Regions from separate parts of the Pseudoalteromonas sp. M58 genome, predicted to be linked through region 1. Evidence: riboswitches for the same ligand, from Rfam matches in the RefSeq annotation. Region 1 holds a riboswitch; the other holds the start of a gene.
What was found. A riboswitch is a leader RNA that binds a small molecule or an ion and turns the genes downstream of it on or off. The one in region 1 is predicted to bind lysine.
Positions count from the first base shown of each region.

Region 1 (5,568 bases):
AATAAATGATTAATGCCGCCGCTCATAATCACCTGTTGTTGGCCGTAATTTAGTTTGCGCTCAACAACAGGTGTGGCGTAGTGGCCGCATTCGCCTACAGCGTAGCGACCTAGTTCCATCCATAGCTCAGTAACCCCCGCATCGCATTTAATTTTTGCAAGCGCCTCTATGAGTGCATCCCAACTTAGAGTGGGCGTATCAAGCGTATAGGGAATACCTAAACCACCACCTAAATCCAGCACCTTGAGGTTAATATTTAAATCCTCAGCAAGTTGCCTTAACGGCGTAATCATTTGTGTCCACAGCTCAGCGAGTTTGTCGCTGCTAAGCATGTTGCCCCACTGAAAAATATGCAGACCGTCAAAATTAAGTGCACAGTAGTCACTGGTATTTAGCGCCTGCCACTCGTCGCACCCTAAGCCAAATGGAGTAAGACTATCGCCCCCTAAAGGATTTTTATCACCCTCAGGCCAGCGTAATTGTACCCTTAATAAAACCTGCAACTGGCACTGCTGAGCAATCGCTTGTTCGTTGAGCCAACGTACCTGATTGAGACTTTCGGCCACAAAGGTACGCACGCCACGCGCAATAAAGTGCTTAATTTGTTTAGGGCTTTTTGCAGGCCCCGTGTTGAGCACGCGTTCACTGTTAATTCCTTGAGCAAGGACTTGCTCAAGCTCGCCTTTACTGGCGACATCAAAGTTAAAACCAGCGTTATTTAAGCGTTGGATCACGCTAGATAACGGGTTCGCTTTAACTGCATACCAGAGTTTTACCTCGGTTTGTGCCACTAAACGCGTTAAATGTGTGTTTAGTGAATCAAGATCATAAACAAAAAAGGGCGTATCAAGCTCAGTTGCTAGCTTATCAATAGCGGTTTTAACGGGCGTGCTCAAAAAGGTCATTAACGTAAAACCTCTTCAAGCAATAATGACGCATCACTTTGCTCGTCACGGTATTTAACAATTAACGCACACGACATGCTTAAGCCTTGCTCGCGCGCCCAATCGTTTGACGCAGGGCGAGATCCAGGGATCACAATCGCGTATTCAGGGATTGCTTCGCCTTTATCAAGCTGGCGCTCATTTACGCAGTCATAAACAGGGATGGTTGCAGATAAGCGAACACCTGGGGCAAGTACCGCGCCTTTTTTAACTACCACGCCTTCAACAATCACACAGCCTGCACCAATGAATGCATCGTCTTCTATGACCACAGGGTTGGCACCAATGGGCTCAAGTACTCCGCCTAATTGTACCGCTGCGCTTAAATGCACATTTTTACCTACTTGAGCACACGACCCTACGAGCGCGTGGCTATCTACCATAGTGCCCTCGTCAATAAATGCACCAATATTTACGTACGCAGGTGGCATAATAATAGTGCCTTTGGCAACATGTGCACCACGGCGCACACTTGAACCACCGGGTACCATGCGAACGCCTGCTGTGGCTTCAAAGCTTTGCGGCGCTAAGTTATGTTTATCAACAAAACCGCCAGCAAACTCGGTGTTTTGACCGTTTTTAAAGGCTTCTAAAATGCCTTGCTTTACTTCTACGTTAGCGTGCCATTGGCCGTTTTCGTCTTGTGTTGCTGCGCGAACCGCGCCCGTTTCTAAATTATTTAATAGTTCTAACCAGTTCATTATAAAAACCTGTATTTAATGCCAAGATAAAATGGTGTTGTTTGCCGATGAAATGTCATCTGTGTGTGTCAGCTCAAGGTGTGTTAAAGGTGGGCGTAAATACGGACTGCCAATACGCCCTTGTAAATGCATTAACACTTTGACTGGGATAGGGTTGGCTACTGAAAATAAGCTATTGATAGCACTAGACCACTGGACAAAAAGATTAGGGTGTTGGCCGCTTAAACTGCGCTTTACAAACTCATGGGTTTGCACTGGCCATGCATTGGCTGCAACCGACACTAAACCTTTTGCACCTGCTTGGGCAAAATAAGGCATGAGGGCATCGTCACCACTAAAAATGGCTAGTTCAGGCGCTGCTTGTCGATAGGCTTCAAATTGAGAGATAGAGCCACTGGCTTCTTTCAGTGCCCATAAATTTTTATGTTGTTTGAGGTTTTCAATGGTTGCAATGGGAATGCTAACCGCACTACGTCCTGGTACGTTATAAAGCATACAAGGATGAGAACTGGCATTGAGTAAGCTTTCAAACCAATGCGTTTGCCCCACTGCACCGGGTTTGGCATACAAAGGCGAGCCGAGTAAAAAACCATGGATAGGCAGCTGGTTGCAGTAATTAACCCATTCAAGCTGTTGCTTTAAGTTACTACCGCCTACCGCAACCATAAGGGGGACGCTCGGCTGTAATTGGCAGACATGCTCTACGATGGCTTGCTGTTCTTTGAGGGTCAGGGCTAACCCTTCGCCGGTGCTACCTAGCAGTAAAATGCCATTGTTAGCGGCTTCTTGTTCGGCCACCAAGGTGTCTAAGGTTGCGTAATCAACTAGGCCATTTTGATCAAATGGGGTGATCAGCGCAGTCCATAAATGGAAATTGTTAATATTGAAGTTGTTGATCATCTCTCACGAACTTATAGGGCATTCGTCGAGTTTTTGGCGGGTATTTAGGATGCCTGACTCTTTGAATGTGTTTATAATTCGAAGAGCGAATGGGCTTAAATAATAGGGCGCACGGCCTTATTATACTAAGACCAGAAGCTCTCCACCAAATATGTTATTGGTGACAGTCGCTAGGATTCAGCCTAGTCGCCCGAAGCAACCTTTCACAAAAAAGTGTTACCTCTCGGCGTTAATTCCCCTCACGTATGCTCAATGGAGTTTGCGCTCCTAACATACGCTACCTGAATAACGCACCTCTTCCAGCCCTTTGCACTTGCTATTGAAAAATCAATCAGCAAATACAATGTAATAGGGTAAGTGTGGCGATTAAACCACTTTAGCCGTCTAGGTGTCAAGTGACTAAATATAGATAGATTCATCCTGATTGACAGTTATTACGTATTAGCTGCTTTTCTCGTACACTAGTACTATTGTCGAAGTAAGGTATTAAGCAGATGGAAAAATTTAGTGATATTTATAAGCGAGCGGTAGAGCGAAAGGGCTCTGAAAAAATGCTTAAGTTGTTACTCGCAAAACCTTTATCAACAAAGCAACTCGTCACATTAAGTGATGATGATTGGCTAGAAGAATTTACTCGGAAAGTTTTTCAAAGTGGTTTTTATTGGTCGGTGATCAACAGTAAGTGGGCCGGATTTAGAGAGGTTTTCTGGGATTTCAATGTTGAAAAACTATTGATGATGCCACCGGATATGCTTGAGCAAAAAGCCAGTGATGAGCGGATTGTACGCAACTATAAAAAAGTAAAAACTATTACTGAAAATGCGTATATGATCCACGAAGTTGCAGAGCAATACGGCAGCTTTAGTGAGTTTATTGCTAACTGGCCAAGTGAAGATATTATTGGCTTGTGGGCGTATTTAAAAAAGCATGGTGCAAGGCTTGGTGGTAATACCGGCCCTTATGCGCTGCGCGCCTTAGGAAAAGATACTTTTTTACTTTCAAGAGACGTAGAAAGCTATTTGCGTGCCCATAAAATTATAGATGGCGGATTACAAACTAAAAAGTCACTAAGTGCGGCGCAGGCATTCTTTAATGAACTGCAGCAGCAAAGCGGCTTAAGCATGCAAGAGCTAAGCTTAATTGTCGCTTATGGTGTAGGCGACAATCGCGTAGGTATCAGCCAAAAACAATAGGATTAATTATGAAATTAGTGCCAAGGTATACCGACATTGGTGAGGGGTTTGCAATTAGCGATCATCCAGCCAAGGTGACAGCGCCACAGTTATTGTTATGGAATGAGCCCCTAGCTAAGCAATTTAATATACAAGTGGATGCAGATTCCCGAGCAAATATATTTAGCGGTAATGAACCCCAAGCGATTTCTCCGGTGGCACTGGGATATTCTGGTCATCAGTTTGGTCACTTTTCACCGCGACTAGGGGATGGTAGGGCGCATTTGCTCGGTGCGATTAGCGATGATAAAAATCAGCTTTGGGATCTGCAATTAAAAGGCGCTGGTGCTACGCCATTTTCGCGCGGAGGCGATGGCCGCTGTGCATTAGGTCCAGCTATTCGTGAGTACGTAATGAGCGAAGCTATGCACGCGCTTGGCATTCCAACAACGCGTTGTTTAGCCGTGGTTGGCAGTGGCGAAACCGTCTATCGCAACCCACCTCAACCAGGTGCTATTGTAACCCGACTCGCCAGCAGTCATATTCGGGTGGGCTCGTTTCAATATTTAGCCACTCAAGGTGACGTTACTAGCCTAAAAAACTTAGCCGACTTAGCCATTCAAAGACACTATCCCGAGATTAACAGCACTGGCGCTCAGCGTTATTTAGATTTTTTAGCTGCAGTGATCGCCAACCAAGTCAAATTAGTCGTAAGTTGGATGAGGGTGGGGTTTATTCATGGTGTTATGAACACCGATAACACCTTAATTAGTGGTGAAACCATAGATTACGGCCCATGTGCCATGATGAACCAGTTTGATTTTGATACCGTGTTTAGCTCTATTGATAAACAAGGGCGTTATGCGTTTGGTAATCAGCCAAACATGGCAAGTTGGAACTGTGCCCGCTTAGCAGAGAGTCTAATAGCGCTGATCAGTGACGATGACGAGCAAGCGGTGGCAATGATGACGCCTTTAATTGAGGGCTTTTCAACGCAATTTAACCAACAATTTAGCGCGATGTGGGCGCAAAAGTTAGGGTTAACAGTCGCGGATGATAAAGATAATGAGTTGGTGGGGGAGTTACTAGGGTTATTAAAACAACACCAGCTTGATTATACCAATACTTTTAATGCACTCACTGAGTCGTTAAATGGGCAAGCTGAAATACCATCAGCACTTACCTCTTGGGCACAGCAATGGCAAACACGAACTAATGAGCACAGCTATCAAGTGATGCGACAAGCCAATCCGAGCGTGATCCCACGTAACCATATTATTGAAGATATTATTACTCAGTACACTACGCATGGGGATAGTGAGCTACTCAGTCGTTTTAGCCAAGTGATGGCGAGCCCTTACACAAACCATGTGCAGGCCACAGAGTTTCAAACGCCGCCCGAAGATGATAAGAATTATCGTACTTTTTGTGGTACTTAAGTATGGTTTTTTGCATTTTAAAATGAATATAAAAGGTCATTTTTTACCCCAGCGACGTTCATTCATAGAGCAAACTATGAACGGGTGATACCATAACTCCACAAAAGCCAGTGATCGTGTGGGGTTTAAAGCGATTGTTTGCTTTTTGAGCTAGCCTGTGTTCATCGACATTTTTTATGAGCTAGTTTTATTATCCTAGATATTGAAAAAATATATTTGCGTTAAGTATTGATTAACAAAGACTCAGTTACTGTATAGGTAAGTTAGAAGAGCTAGCAATGCTTAGCTACATTTTTAGTTGTTAAAATGGGAAGAAAACAATGAAATTAAAATCACTTACAATGGCTATTGCGTTAGCTGCAACTAGCGCATCTACTTTCGCAGCCGAGCAAGAAGGCTTTTACATCGGTGC
Region 1 covers NZ_CP152390.1:203,383-208,950, forward strand. Annotated here, with positions in the region: gene AAGD16_RS00995 (PLP-dependent decarboxylase) at 1-905, opposite strand, end outside; gene AAGD16_RS01000 (2,3,4,5-tetrahydropyridine-2,6-dicarboxylate N-succinyltransferase) at 905-1,645, opposite strand; gene dapA (4-hydroxy-tetrahydrodipicolinate synthase) at 1,661-2,545, opposite strand; lysine riboswitch at 2,673-2,852, opposite strand; gene AAGD16_RS01010 (DNA-3-methyladenine glycosylase I) at 3,040-3,738, shown strand; gene AAGD16_RS01015 (YdiU family protein) at 3,747-5,156, shown strand; gene AAGD16_RS01020 (OmpA family protein) at 5,477-5,568, shown strand, end outside.

Region 2 (5,568 bases), 1.7 Mb from region 1:
TAATGCTGTGAATAAGGCGCTGTAGGCTTCAATTTGTTGGTCAAGCTCTTGCCACATTAGGGTGTCTTGTTCGCAAATGTGGTAACCCGCGACTAATTTTTTATTAATGGCTTGTAAGTGAGAAAGCTCATTTAAGTTTATCTGTGTCATGGTCATTACTCGTGCTCGGCTTTATCAGCCTGAGGCTCTGAATTAAAGGGGTACAAAGAAAAGTGCTGGCCTGCAATGTTAACGCGGGCTTTTTTATCGCTTTGGCTAATGTGTAGGGTGGTATCGCTCACTAGCTTTTGATATAAAAACAGCATTTCATCGGCTTCAAGCTCTGGGTAGCTTTCGTCTAAAAATTGCAGCAGAGGCTGTGGTTTTTTACGCTGCTTTTTGAAGCGTTTTGCAAACTGCGCTTTTACATCGTGATAGTCAGGAATGTTTGGCGTGACAAACGCAGGCACATCGTTTTGCTCTGGTAGCTGATATTCATGATGCTCAAATTCAGCCAGGCTTGCCATGTAGGCTACTATATGGCGCTGTTGACCCAATGAATACTTTTGCGCATCGCTTACAAAATGTGGCTGCACGGCGCTGAGCATATTATCTACCCCATTTTTACGTATTAGCCCTAATACTTTTGCTACTTGGCGGGTAACAAGGTTATTACGGCGCAACTCTTCACGCAGTGGCATAAGCATATCGGCACTTTTACGTAAGCTTATCCGGCCAACTAAGTGCATTTCTAGAATTCGGGTACGCAATTGCTCAAGCATGCGTTTATCGTTGTACGCTTTGCCTGAACGTTCAATATGTTCTATTTGGGTGCTAATTTGTTGCTCAATTAAAGTAAAACAGGCATGAAAGTCGCCTCTAATATCCACCATTTCCAGCATGGGTTCTATATACTCATCAAACGCTTCTATCACGGCTTTATAGCGTTTTTGTAGCGACTGCACTGCATTATTAGATTTGGCTTGCTCAACAATATTTAAAATGGCGTTTTCGTTGTGTAAAAACAGTTTGATTATTTTACGCACCCGATCATCCATAATACGGCTAAAGCGGCGTAAATCATCAAAATCTTCCATTTCACCGGCATTAGATAGCCGATTACCTAAACGGGCCAAATCATCAACCAAGACACTAATTTCTTGTGCTAAGCCTAAATGTTCTTCTTGCAGTAAAAAGGTGGCAAAATCGGCAATGGCGCGGTTAATTTCCAGTTGTGACGATTTAGCCAGCGGAATAATAATTTCTTGATTTAATAACCGGTTGGTTTCTTTATAAATACGCTCATTATTCCACGTGGGTTGCTTTTGCTTAATGGCATTATGAAGATCTTTAATACTAAAGTCGGCCATTTTAAAGCGCTTAAATAATAGCTCTAATACACCCCAGTGTTCATTTAGGGTATTAAGTAGCTTTTTAGCTGGGATCATAAGGCGTTGCAACTTCCTAGTATTCGTTATTTTATATTTCTCGAACTTATATGGTATTCGTTTTTGCGACGATTTAATAATAGTTTTTACACCCGCTTAGTGATAGTATCCGCGCCGAATATAGGCACATAGAGTTTGTGGGTATATTTTTTACATGGTTTCAATTTTTACTTAACCCCGAAGGTTGTTTAATATCATGGTTTCCTCGATTATCCTGACGCTGATAGCGATTGCATTCTTGCTTATCGTTATTGAGGATGTGATCCACGTTAACAAAGCCAAAACGACGTTATTTTTTGGTACACTTTGCTGGATTATCTCCTTTATTTTTCCTCTTAATGGGCAAAGCCCCGAAACGATTCAAACCCTCCTAGACCACAATATTTTAGAAATTGCTTCTTTATGGCTGTTTTTAATGGCCGCAATGACCTTTGTCGCCTATTTAAACTCTAAAGGACTTATCGAAAATGTTGTGAATCGGATTATGCCAACCAGCATTAGTGAGCGTAAGCTGATGTTTTTGGTGGGGTGTTTTGCGTTTTTATTTTCATCTATTTCCGACAACGTTACTGCCACGCTAATATCATTGGCAGTGATTATGTCATTAAAGCTTGAAGCCAAAAAACTAGTTAAGTACGCCACGCTTATTGTATTTGCTGTAAACTCCGGTGGTGTATCACTTATCACGGGTGATGTAACCACACTTATGATTTTCCTTGATGGTAAAGTAACAATTAGCAATTTATTACTGTTAATTGTGCCTGCGTTATTAAGTGTATTATTACTGGCTACTTTGTTATCAATTGGCATGAATAAGCAACTCGAGTTTAAAAAAACTAAATTTAAACGTATTGAAAAAACCGACATAACCATTGCGGTTATTTTCTTCACTACGGTTATTGCTACGCTTACATTGAGTGTTTTATACAGTGTACCGCCTCTGCTTACTTTTTTATTGGGTTTATCTATTATGTTTTTAGTCGCGCAATTTTTAATGCGCAAAAAAGACATCAACAAAGATATGATCGATTTTATACGCGACATAGAGTACGACACCTTATTGTTTTTCGTGGGTGTGTTACTGCTTGTTGGTGCCTTAAAAGAAGTTGGGGTACTGAGCCAATTTACTAATTTGTATACGGTAATGGCGCCAGAGTACGCAAACTACTTAATGGGTATTTTATCCGCAGGTGTTGATAACGTGCCACTAACGGCAGCGTTATTAAAAGCCGACATTGTAATGAGTCAACAGCATTGGTTGTCGTTTACGTATGCAACCGGTGTAGGTGGCTCTATGCTAATCATTGGCTCGGCGGCCGGTATTATAGCCATGAGTAAGGTAAAAGAGCTGACGTTTGCAAGTTACCTTCGCTTATCGCTGTATTTATTACTGTGTTACACCTTTGGTTATGCGGGCTCTTACTTAATGGGTAGTTTTATTTGATTTTATAGTAAAACGACTTGACAGCTAGACGTCTAAACGATAACTTTCAAAGCCGCACTCTTAGTGCGGTTTTGTTTTATTAGCCACAGGTTAATAATACATTCAGAAGAGGTGCGATACTTAGGTACTTAATGTGAGGCAACGACAGCCTGCGACCATTAAGGAGGGAAGTACTCGCCGAGGAAAATAATGGGTCGTTACCATTGTTTTTCGGTTTATGGGGCTGAATCCTCAAAACTGTCACCAATTTAGGTGGAGAGCTTCTGGCAGTAGATTTTTCTTATCTTTATTTCCTGCCAAGTTCTTCTTGTTTTATTGCGGTTTGGATGCCGCGAAAGGAGACGAAATGACTACCCAATCAGTGCCACAAAGTTCACAGTGCACAAAATCAGATTACATTGTTGCCAAATTTGGTGGCACCAGCGTTGCTAACTTTGAGGCGATGAGCCGTTGTAGCGAAATTATCGTAAACGATAAAAATGTACGTATTGTTGCAGTAAGCGCCAGTGCCGGAGTGACCAATCATTTAGTGGAGCTTTGTAAAGCGGGTATTGAAGCCGCTAAACGCCAACAGCATATTGATGGTGTCCTTGCGATTCAGCAGGCTATTTTAAATGACCTGTCGTTAGATGAGGATTTAGCCATTGGGTTTAATCAAACGCTAGATGCATTTCAAACGTTGGCGGCACAAACACTCAATACTGAGCAGCAGTTCGATGAGCTACTTAGCTTTGGCGAGCGTTTATCGTCTTACTTATTTACTCAAGTACTAAGGTTAAAGGGTTTAAAAGCCACTCGTTTTGATGTGCGCCAGGTGCTTAAAACCGATAGCCAATTTGGTAAAGCAACACCAAATGTGGCCGCCACAGCGCAAGCCGCTAAAACACATTTAATTCCGCTGCTTGATGATAGCGTTATTGTGACCCAAGGGTTTATTGGTAGCGATGCAAACAATTTAACGACCACGCTCGGTCGAGGCGGCTCAGATTATAGTGCTGCACTGCTTGCTGAGGCTATTAACGCTAAAAGTGTGCATATTTGGACTGACGTAGTGGGTATTTTTAGCACCGATCCTCGTTTGTGTGTAAAAGCCACTCCTATTGCGCGTTTAAGTTTTGATGAAGCAGCAGAAATGGCGACCTTTGGCGCTAAAGTATTGCACCCGGCAACTATTTTACCTGCCAGTCGCAGCCATATTAATGTGTTTGTTGGCTCAAGCACAGAGCCAGAACTTGGCGGTACGTGGATTGAACGTGAAAAATCGCAGCTACCTGGTATTCGTGCGGTAACACAACGTAAAAATCAAATATTATTAACCCTTAAAAGCCCAGAAATGCTGTTAGCCAGTGGCTTTTTAGCGCGTATATTTACTATTTTAAGTGAGTGTAATATTTCGGTAGATTTGGTTACCACCTCTGAAATTAGTGTAGCAATTACCCTTGATAATGCGCCTAATGCATCACGCCCAGAGCTAGATCAAGAGTGCTTAGATAAACTCGCTGAATTTTGCCATGTATCGGTTGAAAACAATTTAACGCTGGTAGCGTTAATTGGCTCTGAAATTGTTTTGCGCCAACATGAAATGAATTTAATGAAAGTATTAAGTGACTTTAATATTAGACTCATTTGCCATGGTGCGAGTAAACACAACCTGTGCTTTTTAGTTGAGCAAAGCGAGTCTGATGCAGTGGTTCAAGCGATTCATAGTCGATTACTAGAAAGTGATTGCGCTGCGTAAATCGTTAATAGTCATTATTGAGCACCGCCAGTCGGTGCTTTTTTTTGCCACAACGCTAATATCAAACATGTCGTTATGTGCTCCAACCACGGTATTGCTGCAGGCTGTAAGCTGGGCGTTATTAAGTTCGTTAAACACATTAGGGCTTAATAGCTGAGCAATAGGGCGGGTGGTGGCTTTAGCCAGCGCTTCTTTTAATGTCCAAATCCTAAAGAAATGATGTGCTTGAGTTGTTATGTTATCTGTATCGGTTATTAAGCTCACTTCGGCTGGGTGGTAAAAGTGTTTAGCGAGTTTATTAAAAGGGCGCTTTAAACTAATTTTTTCAATATCAAAGCCAAATTGAGTTGATGCTACATTTAACGCTGCACCTACAAAACCATGAGAATGAGAAATACAGCAACTGATCACGCCTGTTGTATTTTTAATATGTAATTCTAATTTACTGTTATCGGGGTTAAATTCAGAACTAATATCACACAGCTTTAATGATGCATAAGAAGAACAAGCGGATTTTACTAGGTATTTAAGCACTAAACGTGTGGCTAAATATTCTTGTTTAGCCTGTGGATTTTTACGCCGATTAATAACATTGAGCTCAAAAGGGCTTAAATAGTGGGGTAAATCAAATTCACCCACATTGAGGGTGGTCGCGTTAAGCAACGCAATGCAATGGCTGTTATTTGCTAAAGCGGGCGTGATTTCTAGCTGGTTTTCAAAGTAAGTTACACTCATCATTGCTCGTTATAAATGACGACCGATTACATATTTATTACCCAAAGCTGGATAGTTTGTGAGCGGTTGTTAGTTGTTGTGAGCGCTAAGTACATTTTTATTACTCAGTGGCTCTTAAATATGGTTTAATTCGCATTCGTTAAAATAATAACAGATTTGTAGGTGTATGGCACAAGTGCGTGATGGTTTTCAAAGTCGACTAGGTTTTGTATTGGCAGCAGCCG
Region 2 covers NZ_CP152390.1:1,902,032-1,907,599, reverse strand. Annotated here, with positions in the region: gene AAGD16_RS08785 (hypothetical protein) at 1-150, opposite strand, end outside; gene AAGD16_RS08780 (hypothetical protein) at 156-1,427, opposite strand; gene nhaD (sodium:proton antiporter NhaD) at 1,624-2,871, shown strand; lysine riboswitch at 2,970-3,142, shown strand; gene lysC (lysine-sensitive aspartokinase 3) at 3,218-4,609, shown strand; gene AAGD16_RS08765 (4'-phosphopantetheinyl transferase superfamily protein) at 4,586-5,344, opposite strand; gene AAGD16_RS08760 (sodium-dependent transporter) at 5,511-5,568, shown strand, end outside.
Region 2: it holds a riboswitch for lysine, as region 1 does, so the genes downstream of both, lysC (lysine-sensitive aspartokinase 3) here and dapA (4-hydroxy-tetrahydrodipicolinate synthase) in region 1, are expected to answer to the same signal.